2 regions of the Cellulosimicrobium sp. CpK407 genome follow, and region 2 is predicted to be linked to the other one. Evidence: riboswitches for the same ligand, from Rfam matches in the RefSeq annotation. Region 2 holds a riboswitch; the other holds the start of a gene.
What was found. A riboswitch is a leader RNA that binds a small molecule or an ion and turns the genes downstream of it on or off. The one in region 2 is predicted to bind ZMP and ZTP.
Positions count from the first base shown of each region.

Region 1 (9,385 bases), on a different contig from region 2:
TCATCCAGACGATCCGCGAGAACATCTCGGCGTCCGCGCTCGGCAAGGTCGCCCGCTGGGGGTTCGTCCAGCGTGAGGAGGAGGCGACGGTCGCGGAGCGCTACCGCCGCGACTTCCGGATCAAGGCGCCCACGGTCGAGTCGCTCGCGGGCAAGCTCTCGGGCGGCAACCAGCAGAAGGTCGTGCTCGGCAAGTGGGTCTTCGCGGACCCCGACGTGCTCATCCTCGACGAGCCCACGCGCGGCATCGACGTCGGGGCGAAGTACGAGATCTACTCGATCGTCAACGCGCTCGCCGACGCGGGCAAGGCCGTCCTCGTGATCTCCTCCGAGCTGCCCGAGCTCCTCGGGATCTGCGACCGCATCTACGCGATGAGCCAGGGGCGGATCACGGGCGAGGTCTCCCGCGCCGAGGCGACCCAGGAGACCCTCATGCACTACATGACCATGGACAAGGGAGTCATCGACCGATGAACGCCGTCAGGGAGTACCTCGGCCGCAACGTCCGCCAGTACGGCATCGTCGCGGCGCTGCTCGTCATCGTCCTGCTCTTCCAGGTGCTCACCGACGGGCGCCTGCTCTACCCGAACAACGTCGCGAGCCTCGTGCAGCAGAACGCCTACGTCATGGTGCTCGCCATCGGCATGGTCATGGTGATCGTGGCCGGCCACATCGACCTGTCCGTCGGGTCGGTCGTGGCGTTCGTCGGCGGTCTGTGCGCGATCATGATGACCCAGTGGGACCTGCCGTGGCTGGTCGCGGTCGCGCTGTCGCTCGTCGTCGGTGCGCTCGTCGGCGTCTGGCAGGGCTTCTGGGTCGCGTACGTCGGGATCCCGGCGTTCATCGTCACCCTCGCCGGCATGCTCGTCTTCCGCGGCCTCGCGATCGTCCTCGTCGGGACCACGGTCGCCGGCCTGCCCGAGGGGTTCAAGGAGATCAGCAACGGCTCCGTGCCCAACTGGTTCGGCTTCGTCGGTGACCTCGACGTCGTCACGCTCGGCATCGGCGTGCTCGGCATCCTCGCGTTCGCGGTCGCGCAGTGGCGCTCGCGGACGTCGCTCCGCAAGCACGGGCTGTCGGTCGAGCCGATGGCGGCGTTCGTCGTCAAGATCGTCGTCGCGGCCCTGCTCATCGGCGTGGTCACGTACTGGCTCGCCCTGAGCGCGGGTGGCACGCCGATCGTGCTGCTCATCGTGGGGGCGCTCATCATCGCCTACTCGTTCGTCCTGAACCGCAGCGTGTTCGGGCGGCACGTCTACGCGATCGGCGGGAACCGGCACGCGGCCGTCCTGTCGGGGGTCAGCGCGCGCCGGGTCGACTTCGGCATCTTCGTCAACATGGGCGTGCTCGCGGCGGTCGCCGCCGTCATCACGACCTCCCGCGCCGGGGCAGGCGTGGCGGCGGCGGGCGTCAACTACGAGCTCGACGCCATCGCGGCGTGCTTCATCGGCGGCACCGCCGTGACGGGCGGGATCGGCCGCATCTCGGGGGCCATGATCGGCGCACTCATCATGGGCGTGCTCAACATGGGCCTGTCGATCATGGCGGTCGACGCGGCGTGGCAGCAGGCGATCAAGGGCCTGGTGCTGCTCGCGGCGGTCGCGTTCGACCTCGTGAGCAAGCGCCGGGCGTCCCTGCGCTGACGGGGACGGGCGGCGCGTCGTCGGGTGTCGTGCCCGACGGCGCGCCGTCGTCCCCCTCGGCCGGCCGGCACGTGGGTTAGGATCGACGCGTCGCGACTGGCGCCGCCCGGTGGAACTCGCCCGGGCAGGGTGGATCACCACCGGGGAGCGACACGCTGTGCAGACGACGGGTCGTTCGCCTGGGCCCCGGGTCACCCCCTGGTGGGGCGTACCCGGCGAGCCGGGAACGTGACCACCGACGACACACTGCCAAGCACCCGCGGAGGAGACGCCATGAGCGCCCAGCCAGCCGACAACGTCCTCGACACCCCGCTCGCCGAGCTCGACCCCGAGATCGCGGCCGTCCTCGACGGGGAGCTCGCGCGCCAGCGCGACACCCTCGAGATGATCGCGTCCGAGAACTTCGTCCCGCGCGCCGTCCTGCAGGCGCAGGGCTCCGTGCTCACCAACAAGTACGCCGAGGGCTACCCGGGCCGCCGCTACTACGGCGGCTGCGAGCAGGTCGACATCGCGGAGAACCTCGCGATCGCGCGCGCCAAGGAGCTGTTCGGCGCCGAGCACGCCAACGTCCAGCCGCACTCGGGCGCCACGGCGAACGCGGCCGTGCTCCACGCGCTCATCAACAAGGGCGACAAGATCCTCGGCCTCGAGCTGGCGCACGGCGGCCACCTCACGCACGGCATGAAGATCAACTTCTCCGGCAAGCTGTACGACGTCGCGGCGTACGGCGTGGACCCGCAGTCGTACCGCGTCGAGATGGACGAGGTGCGCAAGCAGGCCCTCGAGACGCGCCCCGACGTCATCATCGGCGGCTGGTCCGCCTACCCGCGCCACCTCGACTTCGCCGCGTTCCGCGAGATCGCGGACGAGGTCGGCGCGAAGCTCTGGGTGGACATGGCGCACTTCGCGGGCCTCGTCGCCGCGGGCCTGCACCCGTCCCCGGTGCCCTACGCGGACGTCGTCTCCTCCACGGTGCACAAGACGATCGGCGGCCCCCGCTCCGGCTTCATCCTGAGCAAGGAGGAGTACGCCAAGAAGATCGACTCCGCCGTCTTCCCGGGCCAGCAGGGCGGCCCGCTCATGCACGTCGTCGCCGCCAAGGCCGTCTCCTTCAAGATCGCGGGCTCGGACGACTTCCGCGACCGCCAGGAGCGCACGCTGCGCGGCGCGAGCATCATCGCCGACCGCCTCGCCCAGGCCGACGTGGCCCAGGCCGGCGTCTCCGTCCTCACGGGCGGCACCGACGTCCACCTCGTGCTCGTCGACCTGCGCCACTCCGCGCTCGACGGCCAGCAGGCCGAGGACCTCCTGCACGAGGTCGGCATCACCGTGAACCGCAACGCCGTGCCGTTCGACCCGCGCCCCCCGCGCGTCACGTCCGGCCTGCGCATCGGCACGCCCGCGCTCGCGACCCGCGGCTTCGGCGACGCCGAGTTCACCGAGGTCGCCGAGATCATCGCGACCGCGCTGCGCGAGGGCGCCGCGACCGACGCCGACGCGCTGCGCGCCCGCGTGCAGAAGCTCACGGCCGACTTCCCGCTGTACCCGGGCCTCCACCAGTGACCGCGCAGATCCTCGACGGCAAGGCGACCGCCGCGACCATCAAGGCCGAGCTCAAGGACCGCCTCGCGGTCCTCGCCGGGAAGGGCGTCGTGCCCGGCCTGGGCACGCTCCTCGTCGGCGACGACCCCGGATCGCAGTGGTACGTCGCGGGCAAGCACCGCGACTGCGCCGAGGTCGGGCTGTCCTCGATCCGCGAGGACCTGCCCGGCGACGCGACGCAGGAGGAGATCGAGGCCGCGGTCCGCCGCCTCAACGAGGACCCGGCCTGCACGGGGTACATCGTGCAGCTCCCGCTCCCGAAGGGCATCGACACCAACCGCGTGCTCGAGCTCATCGACCCGGCCAAGGACGCCGACGGGCTGCACCCGACGAACCTCGGGCGCCTCGTGCTGCGCGTCAACGAGGAGGTGACCTCGCCGCTGCCGTGCACGCCGCGCGGGATCATCGAGCTCATCGAGCGGCACGGGATCTCCCTCGCGGGCAAGGAGGTCGCGGTCGTGGGCCGCGGCGTGACCGTCGGCCGGTCGATCGGCCTGCTGCTCACGCGCCGGGCCGTCAACGCGACCGTGACGCTCACGCACACCGGGACGACGGACCTTGCCGAGCTCGTGCGCCGCGCCGACGTCGTCGTCGCGGCGGCGGGCGTCCGGGGCATCATCACGCGCGACATGGTGAAGCCCGGCGCCGTCGTCATCGACGTCGGTGTCTCGCGCGAGGTCGACCCGGAGACCGGCAAGAGCCGGGTCGTCGGGGACGCCGCGCCCGACGTCGCCGAGGTCGCGGGCTGGATCTCGCCGAACCCCGGCGGGGTCGGGCCGATGACGCGCGCGATGCTCCTCGCGAACGTCGTCGACGCGGCGGAGCGCGCTACCGCCTGAGCACGCCCCAGGGCGCGGCCGTGGGCAGTCCCGCGGCCGCGCCCTGCGGCGTTCCCGGGCTTGCCTGCAGGCGCTAGTCTGCGCGGGTGACGAGGGCGCGCATCGCGACGACGGCGGCGTACGCCGTGCAGGGCTTCGGGTTCGCGGTGGTGCTCACGAGCATCCCCGGGTACAAGGAACGGCTCGGCATGGGCGACGACGTCGTCACGCTCGTCGTGCTGGGCGTGTGCGTCCTCGCCGGGCTGGGCAGCGCGCTCTCCGGCGTCGTGGCGGCGCGGCGCGGCGCGCGGGCCGTGGTCGTGGGGGGTCTGCTGCTCGCCGCGGTCGCGGTCGCGGGCATCGGGACCGCGCCGTCGTGGCTCGTCTTCTTCGGGGCGATCGGGCTCTACGGGCTCGCGCTCGGCGCCGTCGACGCCGCGATGAACATGCTCGGGATCGACGTCGAGCGCGGGCACGGTCGCAGCCTGCTCGCCTCGTTCTACGCGGCCAACGCCGCCGGGGGCGTGCTGGGTGCGCTCGCCGTCTCGGGCAGCGCGCTCGTCGGGCTCGGTCAGCCGGTCGCGCTCCCGCTCGTGGCGCTGCTCGTCGCCGTGGGCGCCGGCTGGCTCGCGCTGCGGCTGCCCGACGGCGCCTCCACCGTCCCGGGTGCCGTGCCCCCGGGCGGGACTCCGGCCACCGAGCGGCCGACAGAGGCGGGCCCGGCAGCGGTCGCGGTGGCGGACGACGGTCGCGGCGCGCGAGCGCTCGGGACCGTGCCGTGGGTCGCGGCGGGCACGATCGCGCTCCTCGGCGCGGGGATGCTCGCGTTCCCCGTCGCCGACTCGGCCGTGTCGAGCTGGAGCGCGACGTTCCTGCGCGACGTCCTCGCGGCGAGCGCCGCCGCCGCACCCCTGGGGTACGCGGCGTACCAGGCGGCCCTCATCGTGTCGCGGCTCGTCGGGGACGGCCTCGTCGAGCGTCTCGGCCGGGTACGGGTCGTGCGGCTGGGCGGCACGCTCGGCGCCCTCGGGTTCGCCGTGGTGGCCGCGGCCCCCGCCTGGCCCGTCGCGGTGCTCGGCCTCGCGGCGACCGGGCTCGGGCTCGGCGTCGTCGCGCCCCTCGCCTTCTCGGCGATCGGGGACCGGGCCCGCGAGGCGGTGGCGGCGGGCTCGGTGAGCACCGGGCCCGCGACCCCGGGCGGGCGCGTCGAGGACGCCGGCGGGGTCGACCGGGTCGTCGAGGACGTGCTCGTCGACGTGGACGCGGGCGTGGCGCCGGTCGAACCTCCCGCCGGGATCGTCGCGACGGTCACCGACCGCGCGGTCGCGCGCCTCAACGTCTTCACCTACGCGGGCGCGGTGCTCGGCGGCGTGCTCACGGGCGTCTTCGCGACCGCCCACCACCTCCGGGTTGGGTTCGTCGTCCTCGCCGTGCTCGCCGCGGTGTCGGCGGTGCTCGCGGGCGCGTTCCGGCCCGCCCGCGTCGCCCTCGTGAGGGTGAGCGAGACCACGCCGCCCGCGTGACGAGAGGGAGCCGTCCTGTCGGTGGCGTGTGATGGGATGGCCGACGTGCCGCGGCCGTCCCGGCAGCCGAGCGCGACCGTCATCGAGGGAGGACGAGCCCACTTGCTTACCATCGCCACCGCCAACGTCAACGGGATCCGTGCCGCCTACCGTCGCGGGATGGACGCCTGGATCGCGTCCCGCACGCCCGACGTCCTGCTGCTCCAGGAGGTCCGCGCCCCCGACTCGATCGTGAACGACTTCCTCGACGGGTGGCACGTCGCGCACCAGGCGTGCGACATCAAGGGCCGGGCCGGCGTCGCCGTCGCGTCCCGGCTGCCCGTCTCGGCGGTGCGCGTCGGGCTGGGCGCCGGCGAGCCGGAGCCGCCCGTCGACACGGGCCGCTGGGTCGAGGCGGAGCTCGAGCTGCCCGACGGCGGTCGCCTCACCGTGGTCTCCGCGTACATCCACTCGGGCACCGTGAGCCAGCCGGAGACGATGGTCGCGAAGTACGCCTACCTCGAGAAGGTCACCGCGCGCCTGCGCGAGCTCGCGGCGACGGGGGAGAAGGTCCTGCTCGCGGGCGACCTCAACATCGCCCACCACAACGTCGACATCAAGAACTGGAAGGGCAACCTCAAGAGCGCCGGCTTCCTCCCGGAGGAGCGCGCGTACGTCGACGTCTGGCTCGACCAGGTCGGCCTCGTCGACCTCGGCCGCGTCCACGGCGGCGAGGGCCCCGGCCCGTTCACGTGGTGGTCGTGGCGCGGGCGCGCGTTCGACAACGACTCGGGCTGGCGCATCGACTACCAGCTCGCCACGCCCGCGCTCGCGGAGCGCGCCGTCAAGGTCGAGGTCGACCGCGCGCCGTCGCACGACGAGCGCTGGAGCGACCACGCGCCGCTCGTCGTCACCTACGACGTCTGAACGCCAAACCCGCTAGCATCCGACCGATACACAATCAACGGAGGCTAGTGTGGCACGACGAGTTGGACCTTCGGCGGCTTCAAGAGGCCATGCAGATTCCTGGGGTCCAGACGATCTGGTCGTTCAGTCCAGTGATATGGCACTCATGAACGTTGCGAGTCTCGCCCAGACTGGCGCTCTGGACCTCGACCCGAAGTACCAGCGCAGAAACCGTTGGGATCGTGAGCGTCAGAGTCGACTAATAGAGTCGTTCATCCTCAATGTTCCGGTTCCCCCGGTCTATCTCGCCGAAGAAGAGCGAGGTCGTTTCGCCGTTATTGATGGAAAGCAGCGCTTAACTGCGATATCTGAGTTCTTGCGCGGTTCGTATCGGTTATCTGGAATCGAACTACTTCCAGAGCTCCTGGGCGCAGACTTCTCATCTCTGCCGCTCGACGTGCAAGGATCACTTTCGATGCGACCGATTCGCGCCGTTATTGTGATGCGCAACACAAAGCCTTGGGTCAAGTATGAGGTCTTCTTGCGTTTGAACACTGGTGGCGAACCGCTGAACGCGCAGGAGGTTCGGAATGTTGCGGCAGCGAGCGGGTTCAACGACCTGATGATTGAGTTGGCGGAACATCCGCTGCTTCGCCAGCAACTCAAGATTCGAAACGAGCACTCACGCGCGTACGCTGATATGTCCGATGTCGAATATGTGCTGCGCTTCTTCACCATGCGTGAGGATTGGCGGCGCTTCGGTGGAGATCTCAGGCTGGCGCTCGACGCGTGTGCTCAGCGACACATGCTGGACGGCGTGGAAGAGATCAAGGGTCACCGCCGCCGATTTCTGAGAGTCCTCCACTACTGCGGCGAACTTTGGGGTCAGCACGCCTTTCAGCGGTTCGACGGCAGGCAATGGCGTGACCAAATGATCGGCGGTCTCTACGATGCCCAGACCGTAGCCGTCGATTCTCTGACCGACGAGCAACTAGATGCACTCACTAAGCGCAGAAGCACGGTCCTGGATTATACAAAGAGTGTTTCAGTGCACCCGGACTTCGATGCTGCAATTCGAATCTCGACTAACACTCCGAGCCGCGTGCATCATCGGGTAGCAACCATGACGAATATGCTGCACGCGGCATTGGAGTCTTGACCGTGGCGGCCGTAGACAGGCTGGAGAAGCGTCTAGCGGCGGTGGAGGAGGTGCTGGACGCGCTCAGCGCCGAAACACGTCCGGGCATGATCTCGGCATTGTCGCGCTCGGTGGCGCTTGAGTCTTTCATTGCACTCGAAGCGTACGTCGCTGATCGGACAACCGAGTACGCGGCCGCACTCACTGCGACGCGAATGAGTCCGTCGCAGAGCCCGATCGGCTCGGCGGCGTTGGGCCGCCGACTTGTTGCGGTGCTTGCGAAGAGACTTGTCGGCTCTGAGGCGGCGGCCGCCGAGCAGCTTCTAAAAGATGTCGCCGATTCTGTCGCATCGCTGTCGACCTCAGCGATGGTCGTCCATCCATTGCAGATGGGGTGGACGGGATCAAATCTCCAAGCAAGCGACATTCCGCCCTTGCTGGCGTTTGCGGGCTATAAGGAAGAGAAGGCGTGGTCTCAGCTCACGCACCTCTGGATGAGAATTGAAGGGCAGCAGCAGGCTCGCGTCAGCCTAAAGGGTATCTTTGAGGAATCCGCCGAGTTTCGTCATCACGCAGCCCATCGACCCGATGCTGTACTCCCGCTGCCAAACCTACTGACGCTTCCACGAAATGTCGCTCACTTTGCCTGTTCGTTTGATCTTCTGATGTGTATGGGTTTCCATGCGCTTCGGTCAAGTAGCCCGCAGAACCAGGTTCCGCCGCCTTCAGCGGCTTCGAGCAAGATGCGACGGGTCGTACATGGCCCAAAGGGATGGAGTGAGCTCGCTCCGGACTCTGGACGTTCTGTGAAGAGATCCGCTTCCCTCGAGGACGCGATAAAACTGGCAAGGTCACGGGCTCTCAAGAACGCAGAGTGTCTGATTGTTTCGGCGCCTTCGGGTCGCCTGTGTGAGTGGTCGTATCCGGCATTCGCTTGAGCGAGCGGTGCAGATGTCGTTCTAGGCGACGCGCTCGGCCGGTGCGGAGGGCGTCGCGAGGAGGAACCCGGGGGCCCCGAGGCCCTCGCGCTCGAAGGCGGCGCGGACGGCGTCGGCGACGGCCTCGACCTGGTCGGCGCGGACCAGCGCGATCGCGGAGCCTCCGAACCCCCCGCCGGTCATGCGCGCGCCGAGGGCACCGGCCACGCGCGCGGCGTCCACGGCGACGTCGAGATCGACGCTCGAGACCTCGTAGTCGTCGCGCAGCGACGCGTGCGACGCGTTCATGAGCGGCCCGACCGCGTCGGGGCGGCCGTCGCGCAGGAGCGCGACGAGGTCGCGCACGCGGCCGATCTCCGTGACGACGTGGCGCACGCGGCGGCGCGCGACGTCGTCGGGCAGCTTCTCCAGGGCGACGGCGAGGGTGCCGGTGGGGTCGTCGCTCGCGGCGACGTCGTGCGCGAGCTCGCGCAGGGAGTCCAGCCCGAGCGTGCGGGCGGCGTCCTCGCACGTCGCGCGCCGCGCCGCGTACTGGCCGTCGACGAGCTGGTGCTCGGCGCGCGTGTCGACGACGAGCAGGGCGAGGCCCGCGGCGTCGAGGTCGAACGGGACCTGCTCGGCGGACTCGACCGGGTCGAGCCCGGGCCGGCAGTCGAGGAGCAGCGCGTGCCCGGCGTGCGCGCGCAGGGACGCGGACTGGTCCATGCCGCCCGTCGGGGCGCCTGCGATCTCGTTCTCGGCGCGGACGCTCGCGGCGGCCAGGGCGGCGCGGCCGGCGTCGGTCGCAGCCAGGCCCAGCCCGGCGACGTCGTCGAGCGCGACCGCGACCGCGCACTCGA
Region 1 is NZ_JBGNYC010000083.1:2,638-12,022, reverse strand. It holds gene mmsA (multiple monosaccharide ABC transporter ATP-binding protein) at 1-473, shown strand, start outside; gene mmsB (multiple monosaccharide ABC transporter permease) at 470-1,642, shown strand; ZMP/ZTP riboswitch at 1,725-1,834, shown strand; gene glyA (serine hydroxymethyltransferase) at 1,916-3,205, shown strand; gene ABWU78_RS20570 (bifunctional methylenetetrahydrofolate dehydrogenase/methenyltetrahydrofolate cyclohydrolase) at 3,202-4,083, shown strand; gene ABWU78_RS20565 (MFS transporter) at 4,170-5,585, shown strand; gene ABWU78_RS20560 (exodeoxyribonuclease III) at 5,688-6,491, shown strand; gene ABWU78_RS20555 (DUF262 domain-containing protein) at 6,628-7,629, shown strand; gene ABWU78_RS20550 (hypothetical protein) at 7,680-8,546, shown strand; partial or broken gene galK (galactokinase) at 8,568-9,385, opposite strand, start outside.
Region 1: linked by a shared signal. The riboswitch ahead of glyA (serine hydroxymethyltransferase) and the one ahead of purH (bifunctional phosphoribosylaminoimidazolecarboxamide formyltransferase/IMP cyclohydrolase) in region 2 are both predicted to bind ZMP and ZTP.

Region 2 (9,385 bases):
CGAGGGCGACGACGGCCAGCGGCCCGCGCAGGCGCCGCCAGTCCAGGCGGCGGGCGGGGTCGACGGGTGCGCGCGACGCACCCGCCGCCGGGGTGGGGTCCGGGGTGGTCGGGGGGTTCGGGGGCTGCTCGGTCGGCAGGGTGGCGTCGATCATGGCCCGTCGACCCTACGGCGCGGCACCCCCGCCGGCGCAGCGATTTTCCGCTCGGTCACCCATCCCCGGACGCCCCGCACCGCCGCTCCCGTCCGGGCCCCCGGAGCGTCCCCGGTCCCGCGGTCCGGACCGTGCCTCGGACCACGGGACCGGAGCCCGGCTCAGACGAGCCCGAGCTGCTCCACGGCCTGCCGCTCCTCCTGGAGCTCCGCGACCGACGCGTCGACGCGCCCGCGCGAGAACTCCGACAGCTCGACGCCCTGGACGATCTCCCACGACCCGCCGCGAGACACCACCGGGAACGACGAGATGAGACCCGTCGGGACGCCGTACGACCCGTCGGACACGACGCCCGCGCTCGTCCAGTCGCCGTCCGGCGTCCCGAGCACCCAGTCGCGCACGTGGTCGATCGCCGCGTTCGCGGCCGACGCCGCGGACGACGCGCCGCGCGCGTCGATGATCGCCGCGCCGCGCTTCGCGACCGTCGGGATGAACGTCCCCTCGAGCCACTCGCGGTCCTCCGCGAGCCGCGCGCCCGGGGTCCCCGCGACGTCCGCCTGGAAGATGTCCGGGTACTGCGTCGCCGAGTGGTTGCCCCAGATCGTCACCTTGCGCACCTCCGACACCGGCACGCCCGCCTTCTTGGCCACCTGCGTCAGCGCGCGGTTGTGGTCCAGGCGCGTCATCGCGGTGAACCGGTCCTTCGGCACGTCCGGCGCGTTCGACGCCGCGATGAGCGCGTTCGTGTTCGCCGGGTTGCCGACGACCAGGACGCGCACGTCGTCCGCCGCGCCCGCGTTGATCGCCTGGCCCTGCGGCTTGAAGATGCCGCCGTTGGCCTCCAGCAGGTCGCCGCGCTCCATGCCCGGACCGCGCGGGCGCGCGCCCACGAGCAGCGCGACGTTCGTCCCCTCGAACGCGGCGGTCGGGTCGTCGAAGATGTCGATGCCGGCGAGCAGCGGGAAGGCGCAGTCGTCGAGCTCCATCGCGGTGCCCTCGGCGGCCTTGACGCCCTGCGGGATCTCCAGGAGGCGCAGGCGCACGGGGGTGTCGGGGCCGAGCATCTGGCCCGACGCGATACGGAAGAGCAGGGCGTAACCGATCTGACCGGCCGCGCCGGTCACCGTCACGTTCACGGGGGAAGTCATGCGCTCACTCTCCCACAACGCGACCCGCCCGGACGCGCGGAGCGGCGCGCCCGCGGGGCGCACCCCGCCGCCAGGGTCCGGGGACGACGACGGCGGCACCCCCTGCACGAGGGGGCGCCGCCGTCGGGCGTGCGGAGGGCGATCAGCCCAGGCGCGCCTTGAGGTTCTCGTCGAGCGCGGCGAGGAAGTCCTCGGTCGTCAGCCACTCCTGGTCCGGGCCGACGAGGAGCGCGAGGTCCTTGGTCATCTGGCCGGCCTCGACGGTCTTGACGACGACGTCCTCGAGCGTCTGCGCGAACTCGGTGACCTCGGGCGTGCCGTCCAGCTTGCCGCGGTGCATGAGGCCACGCGTCCAGGCGAAGATCGACGCGATCGGGTTCGTCGACGTCGGCTTGCCCTGCTGGTGCTGGCGGTAGTGGCGCGTCACGGTGCCGTGCGCGGCCTCGGCCTCGACGGTCTGGCCGTCCGGGGTCATGAGGACCGACGTCATGAGGCCGAGCGAGCCGAAGCCCTGCGCGACGGTGTCGGACTGGACGTCGCCGTCGTAGTTCTTGCAGGCCCAGACGTAGCCGCCCTCCCACTTCATGGCCGAGGCGACCATGTCGTCGATGAGGCGGTGCTCGTACGTGAGGCCCTTCGCGGCGAACGCCTCGGCGAACTCGGCGTCGAACACCTCCTGGAAGATGTCCTTGAAGGCGCCGTCGTAGGCCTTGAGGATCGTGTTCTTCGTCGAGAGGTACACGGGGTACTCGCGCTGGAGGCCGTACGCGAACGAGGCGCGCGCGAAGTCGCGGATCGACTCGTTGAAGTTGTACATGCCCATCGCGACGCCGCCCTCCTCGGGCATGGTCACGACCTCGAACCTCTGCGGCTCGGAGCCGTCGGCCGGCTCGAACGTCATCGTGATCTTGCCGGGGCCGGGGACCTTGAAGTTCGTCGACTTGTACTGGTCGCCGTGGGCGTGACGGCCGATGATGATCGGCTTGTTCCAGCCCGGCACGAGGCGCGGGATGTTGGAGATGATGATCGGCTCGCGGAAGACGACGCCGCCGAGGATGTTGCGGATCGTGCCGTTCGGCGAGACCCACATCTTCTTGAGGCCGAACTCCTCGACGCGCGCCTCGTCGGGCGTGATCGTCGCGCACTTGACGCCCACGTTGTACTGCTTGATCGCGTGCGCGGCGTCGATGGTGACCTGGTCGTCCGTCGCGTCGCGGTTCTGGATCGACAGGTCGTAGTACTTGAGGTCCACGTCGAGGTACGGGTGGATGAGGCGGTCCTTGATGAACTGCCAGATGATGCGCGTCATCTCGTCGCCGTCGAGCTCGACGACCGGGTTGACGACCTTGATCTTGCCCATGCGCAGATCGCTCCAACTGTCGGGGACTGGTGCCCCCGGGAGCCGGACGGCGACCGTCGGCCCGTCGGGCCCGGTCCGTCGCACACAGGGGCGTTGCTGACCGCGGTCCAGGGTACTCGACTTCTCGACGTCAAGATACTTTCGGGGCTCCCGTCACCCGACCGCATCGTGAGACGGACCGTCCGTTCTCAGGTGGGGCACCGCCGATTTCCACACTTCTCCCGGGTGGTGGTGGCAAGATGCCCCCAGATGCCGGAATGGCCGGGCGCTCGGTCAGGCATCGTGCCGTCGTCCCGACCGCCTCCCGGTGCCGCACCGTGGCGGCCGGGCCCGGGACTGCCCGAAGTACCCACCGAACCAGACAGGATCATCATGTCCCAGGACACCACCGCTCCCGGCGCGCCGGAGGGCTTCGTCGAGGACCCGAGTCCCGCGCCCACCGAGGCCGTCGCCGTCGTCCAGCCGAGCCTCCTCGCGCGTCTCGGCGCCGAGGTCTTCGGCACGTTCTTCCTCGTCCTCGCGATCGTGGGTGTGGCGCTGTACACCTTCGTCAGCCAGCAGAACGCCCTGGCCGTCGGCCTGGCCGGTGGTATCGCGGTGGTCGCGGGCGCCGCCGCCGTGGGCAACGTGTCCGGTGGCCACTTCAACCCGGCCGTCACGCTCGGTGCCGCGATCGGCGGCCGCACCGCGTGGCGCGACGTCCTGCCGTACTGGGTCGCGCAGCTCGTCGGCGCGCTCCTCGCCGGCCTCGTCCTGCTCGCGACCGTGCCCTCCACGCTCCCGCAGCTCCTCGGCCAGGACGGCCGGGGCGGGGTGTTCGTCGCGACCGCCAACGGCTACGGCAGCTTCTCCTCGCTCTCGACGGCGTCGCAGGGCGGCACGGAGTTCGGCCTCGTGCAGGCGCTGCTCATCGAGACCATCGTCACCGCCGTGTTCGTGGGCGTGATCCTCGGCGTCACCGACAAGCGCGCGAGCGTCCAGTACGCGCCCGTCGTGATCGGCTTCACGCTGACCGCCCTCATCCTGGTCGCCGCGCCGATCACCAACGCGTCGATCAACCCGGCACGCTCGATGGCCTCGGCGGTCTTCGCCGGCGACGGGGACCTGTGGAAGCAGCAGTGGGTGTTCTGGGTCGCCCCGCTCCTCGGCGCCGCGATCGCGGGCCTGTTCTACCGTGCCTTCGCCTTCGCCCCCAAGCAGGACGACCTCCTCGGCGAGGACCAGGTCGTCACGCTGGCCGAGACCGGGGCCCCGGCGTACTCCGCGGCGGCCGGCGCGGCCGGTGCGGGCGCGGCCGCCGCCGTGGTCGAGGAGGAGGTCGTCGTCACGGACGAGAACGGCGACGTCGTCGCGGTCGAGGAGGTCGTCGAGGTCGTCGAGGCGGACGAGCCCGAGGCCCCGGCGACGAACGACGCCCCCGGCACGGACGAGGCCCCCAAGGCCTGACGTCCCGCACGCCCCGACGGGCCCGGACCGCGACCGCGGTCCGGGCCCGTCGTCGTCCGCGGCACCGCGTCCGGAGGGTCGCCCCCCCGGCCCCTCCCGGGGGGCGTGGGCAGGCGCCCGCGACGGGTCAGATCTCGCCCTGGTCGAGGGTCAGCGCGAGGAACGCCATGACGACCGCGGGCGCGAGGAAGAAGAAGACGTCCAGCCCGCGGGAGCGCACGGTGATCCCCACGGGACCCGGGCCCGGGACGGCCGCGCGGCACACGCCGGCCACCGCGAGCAGCCCGGCGAGCGTGAAGCAGCCGGCGCGCGCACCGACGAGCACCGCGACGAGCGTCGACACCGCGACGCCCGCGAGCACGAGCCACATCGCCGGCTGACGCGACGGGGCGAGGCTCGCAGGGGGTTCCGGGACCGGGGGCCGGGCCTCGTCGTCGGGACGCGCCCCCGCGGGGCGCCCGTCGTCTCCCGGCTCGTCGTCGACGTGGTGCCACGCCGGCACGAGCGTCGCCGGCGGCCGGTGCCGCGTCCCCCCGTCCGCGGTGACGTCGGTCACGCTGCTGCACCTTCCACGTCCGGAAGCCTACCGTCGTGGCCTAGCGTGACGTGCATGTCGTCCGCCGAGCCGCCGGTCCTCCCGCCACCTACCACGCACCGCGCGTCCCCTCCCGCGGCAGACCCGGGACCGCCCGCGTCGGTCGTGGTCGTGGGCGCGGGGCTCGCCGGCGCCCAGACCGTCGGCGCGCTCCGGCGTCGGGGGTACGCCGGGCGGGTGACGCTGCTCGGCGCGGAGGGCGTGCCTCCCTACGACCGGCCACCGCTCTCGAAGGAGCTCCTGAGCCGCCCGGGCCCGGCGTGGCTCGCCGAGGACCTCGGCATCGACGTCGAGGCGCTCGCCGACGAGGTGCGCCTGGCCGACCCGGCAGTGCGGCTGGAGCGCCGGGCGACGCCCGACGGCGCCGTCTGGGAGATCACGACGCGGTCGGGCGAGCGCCGGGCCGCGGCGGCCGTGGTGCTCGCGGTCGGCTCCACGCCCGTGCGGCCCGACGGCTGGGAGCACGCCCGCCTCCTGCACACGGTCCGGGACGCCGAGGCCCTCCGCGGCGCGCTGCGACCGGGGCTCCGCCTCGTGATCGTGGGCGCGGGCTGGATCGGCGCCGAGCTGGCAGGGGTCGCCGCCGGCGCGGGGGCGCACGTCACGGTCCTCGAGGCCGCTCCCGCCCCGCTCCGGCGCCAGCTCGGTCCGGCCGTCGGCGCGCACCTCGCGCCCTGGTACGCGGCCGTCGGCGCCGAGCTCGTGACCGGTGCCGCGGTGGCGGAGGTCCGGCCCGACGGCGTCCGGCTCGCCGACGGGCGCGAGCTGACGGCCGACCTCGTGCTGGCCGCCGTGGGCGCCCGCCCCGCGACGGACTGGCTCGACGGCACGGTCCCGCGCGACGTGCGCGGCAGCGTGCCCGTGGACGCCACCGGCGCCGTGCCGGGGCTGGCCGGGCTCTGGGCCGTCGGCGACTGCGCGACGCGCGAGCACCCGCTGCTCGGCGCGGTGCCCGGTGGCCACTGGTCCGCCGCCCTCCACGACCCGGACGCGACCGTCGCCGCGCTGCTCGGCGACGAGCCCGACGCTCCCGGGCACGCCCCGTACGTGTTCTCCCAGCAGCTCGGGCACGACCTCGCCCTGTTCGGCGTGCCCGACGAGGCCGACGACGTGCTCTTCCGCGGCGACCCGTCCGGCGGCCCGACCGGCCACGAGGGCTGGGCCGCGTTCTACCTCGCCCCGGGGACGACCTCCGGCTCCACCTCGGACGGCGGCACGACGGCGGACGGCGGCCCGGAGCGTCGGGTCACCGAGGTCCGGGCGGTCCTCCTGGTCGACTCGCCGCGCGACGTCGGCCCGGTCCGCAAGGCGATGAACCGCGCCGGCCGCCTCGGCGTCGACCTCGACGTCGCGCTCGACCCGACCCGGCGCCTCCGCGACGCCCTGGTCTGACGCCCGGCGCGCGGCGGCCCCGCCGGTCCGGAGACCGGCGGGGCCGTCGAGCAGGGCCGTGTCAGTGCGCGAAGTGGCGCGTGCCCGTGAAGTACATCGTCACGCCCGCGGCGCGCGCCGCCTCGATCACCTCGGCGTCGCGGATCGACCCGCCCGGGGCGACGACCGCGCGGACGCCCGCGTCGAGCAGGATCTGGAGGCCGTCGGCGAAGGGGAAGAACGCGTCGGACGCCGCGACGGCGCCACGCGCACGCTCCTCGCCGTCGGCGAGGGTGTTGGCGCGCTCGACCGCGAGACGGCACGAGTCGACGCGGTTGACCTGCCCCATCCCGACCCCGACGGCGGCCCCGTCGCGCGCGAGGAGGATCGCGTTGGACTTGGCGGCGCGGATCGCGCGCCACGCGAACGCGAGGTCCGCGAGGGTCGCGTCGTCGGCGGCCTCGCCCGTCACGAGGGTCCAGTGCTGCGGGTCGTCGCCGCCGGTGACGGTGCCGTCCTCCGCGGTCACGACGCCGTCGATGTGGTCGACCGTCTGGACGAGCAGACCGCCCGAGATCGGACGGAACTCGACGGGGTCGCTCTGCGCGCCCTCCGGGAGCACGAGGACGCGCAGGTTCTTCTTCGCCGCGAGGATCTCGAGCGCGCCGTCCTCGTAGCCCGGTGCCACGACGACCTCCGTGAACACGGGCTTGAGCGCCTCCGCGAGCTCGGTCGTCACCACCCGGTTCGCCGCCACCACGCCGCCGTACGCGGAGACCGGGTCGGTGGCGTGCGCCTTGCGGTAGGCGGCCGCGATGTCGTCGTCGGTCGCGACGCCGCACGGGTTGTTGTGCTTGACGACGGCGACGGCCGGGCCGGAGTGGTCGTACGCGGCCCGGCGCGCGGCGTCGGCGTCCACGTAGTTGTTGTAGCTCATCGCCTTGCCCTGCAGCTGGGTCGCCGTGGCGAGCCCGCCGCGCCAGTGCGTGTACAGCGCGGCCTGCTGGTGCGGGTTCTCGCCGTAGCGCAGGACGTCGGCCCGCTCCCAGGTGGCGCCCGTGAACGCGGGGAAGGCCACGTCGTCGGGCGCGTACGACGACGCGAACCACGACGCGACGGCGACGTCGTACTGCGCGGTGTGCGCGAACGCCTGCGCCGCGAGGCGCTTGCGCTGGGCGAACGTGAAGCCGCCCTCCTGCACGGCGGCGACGACGTCGTCGTACCGGGCCGGGTCCACGACGACGGCGACGCTCGGGTGGTTCTTCGCGGCCGCGCGGACCATCGAGGGACCGCCGATGTCGATCTGCTCGACGACCTCGTCGGGGCCGGCGCCGGACGCGACGGTCGCGGCGAACGGGTAGAGGTTGACGACGACGAGCTCGAACGGCGCGATGCCGAGCTCGTCGAGCTGCGCGAGGTGGTCGGCCTTGCGCGAGTCCGCGAGGATGCCGGCGTGCACGCGCGGGTGGAGCGTCTTGACCCGGCCCTCGAGGCACTCGGGGAACCCGGTGAGGTCCTCGACCTTCGTCACGGGCACGCCCGCGGCGGCGATCGTCGACGCGGTGGAGCCGGTGGAGACCAGCTCGACGCCCGCCGCGTGGAGCGCGGTCGCGAGCTCGACGAGGCCCGTCTTGTCGTAGACGCTCAGGAGCGCGCGCCGCACGGGGCGCTGCGCGTCGTCGGCGAGCTGGACGTCGGGGGCGGAGGGCACGTGCGGGGCCGGGTGGGACATGACGAGGGGCTCCTCTGGGTCGCGGTCGCCGCGTCGACGGACGCCGACGCGAGGCAGAACCCAGGCGCCCAGGCGGTCGACGCTCCAGCAGGTAGATCCGGCCGCTCCCCGGTGGTCGTTCCCACCCTCGCCAGTCGCGTCCGGGACGAGTCTACCGGGTGCCGCGCGGGCGGCTCAGGCGCCCGCCGACCGCCCGACGACGGCCCGGCGGCCCTCGACGCGCAGGCCCTCGCGCGCGGCGCGGCCGACCGTCTCGACGAGGAGCGCGCGCTCCGCGACCTTGATGCGCTCGTGGAGCGACGACTCGTCGTCGCCGTCCTCGACCGGGACGGCGACCTGGGCGATGATCGGGCCGGTGTCCACGCCGTCGTCGACCACGTGGACGGTGCACCCGGTGACGCGGACGCCGTACGCGAGCGCGTCCCGCACGCCGTGCGCGCCCGGGAACGACGGCAGGAGCGCCGGGTGCGTGTTGATCGTGCGGCCGGCGAAGCGCCCGACGAATGCCGGACCGAGGATGCGCATGAACCCGGCGAGCACCACGAGGTCCGGCCGGAAGACGTCGACGGCCTGCGCGACCGCCTCGTTCCACGCGGCCCGGTCGTCGAAGTCGCCCGGGGCCACGACGACGGCGGCGATCCCGGCCTCGCGGGCCAGGTCGAGGCCGCCCGCGTCGGCCTTGTCCGACACGACGCCCACGACGCGCGCCCCGTAGGCGGCGTCGTCGTGCGCGGCGAGGATCGCGGCGAGGTTGGAGCCTGCGCCCGAGACGAGGACGACGACGCGGGCGGCGGAGGTGGACTCGACGGGGTGGCCGGACGGCGTCTGCACGGTGCTCCTGCGGGTTCGGGGTGGCTCGGGGCGGCTCAGGTGGCTCGAGCGTCGGGCTCGGCGGAACAGGGAGGGCGCCCTCCCGGGCACCCGGTCTCCGATGGGAGAATGTACCGCGAGCCGCCCGACCGACCGAGGAGCTGCCCGTGGGCAACCCGTACGCACCGCCCCGTCCCGACGCGCCGCAGCACCCTCGTCCGGAGTCGCCGCAGCCGCCGGAGGAGGGCACGCGTCCGGGCGCTCCGGTCCCACCGGGCTCCGGCCCGGGCACGCCCCTCCCACCGCCCCCGCCCGGCCGGCCGGACCCGCTGACGCCCGGGGGCGGCCGTCCTCCGGCACCGCCCGAGCCCGCGGAGCCGGACCCCGAGCTCGCGCGGCAGGCGACGCGGCGCGTGCTCCACTTCGGCCTGCTCCTGCTCGCGGTGATCGTCGTGAGCACCATGCCGTTCCCGTGGCAGGCCGTGAGCCTCGCGCTCGCGCTCGGGGCGATCGTCGTGGGCGTCCGCGCGCTCGTGGCGGTGTGGCGGGCACGGGTGCGTGGTGCGCTCGTCCCGGCGCTGGGCATCGGCGTCGGGCTCTCCGCGATGCTCGCGCTGCAGATGGTCTCGACGCTCGTCACGTGGGACGTCGCGCTGGCGCACCAGCAGTGCCTGGACGGCGCGATCACGGTCTCGGCCGAGAAGCGCTGCGACGTCGAGCGGACCCAGGCTCTCGAGGAGAAGTTCGCCCGCTGGTTCCCCACGCCGGC
Region 2 is NZ_JBGNYC010000061.1:15,626-25,010, forward strand. It holds gene ABWU78_RS18870 (ATP-binding cassette domain-containing protein) at 1-154, opposite strand, end outside; gene ABWU78_RS18875 (malate dehydrogenase) at 316-1,302, opposite strand; gene ABWU78_RS18880 (NADP-dependent isocitrate dehydrogenase) at 1,445-2,662, opposite strand; gene ABWU78_RS18885 (MIP/aquaporin family protein) at 3,035-4,108, shown strand; gene ABWU78_RS18890 (DUF3017 domain-containing protein) at 4,236-4,664, opposite strand; gene ABWU78_RS18895 (NAD(P)/FAD-dependent oxidoreductase) at 4,719-6,095, shown strand; gene purH (bifunctional phosphoribosylaminoimidazolecarboxamide formyltransferase/IMP cyclohydrolase) at 6,157-7,806, opposite strand; ZMP/ZTP riboswitch at 7,866-7,954, opposite strand; gene purN (phosphoribosylglycinamide formyltransferase) at 7,981-8,637, opposite strand; gene ABWU78_RS18910 (hypothetical protein) at 8,784-9,385, shown strand, end outside.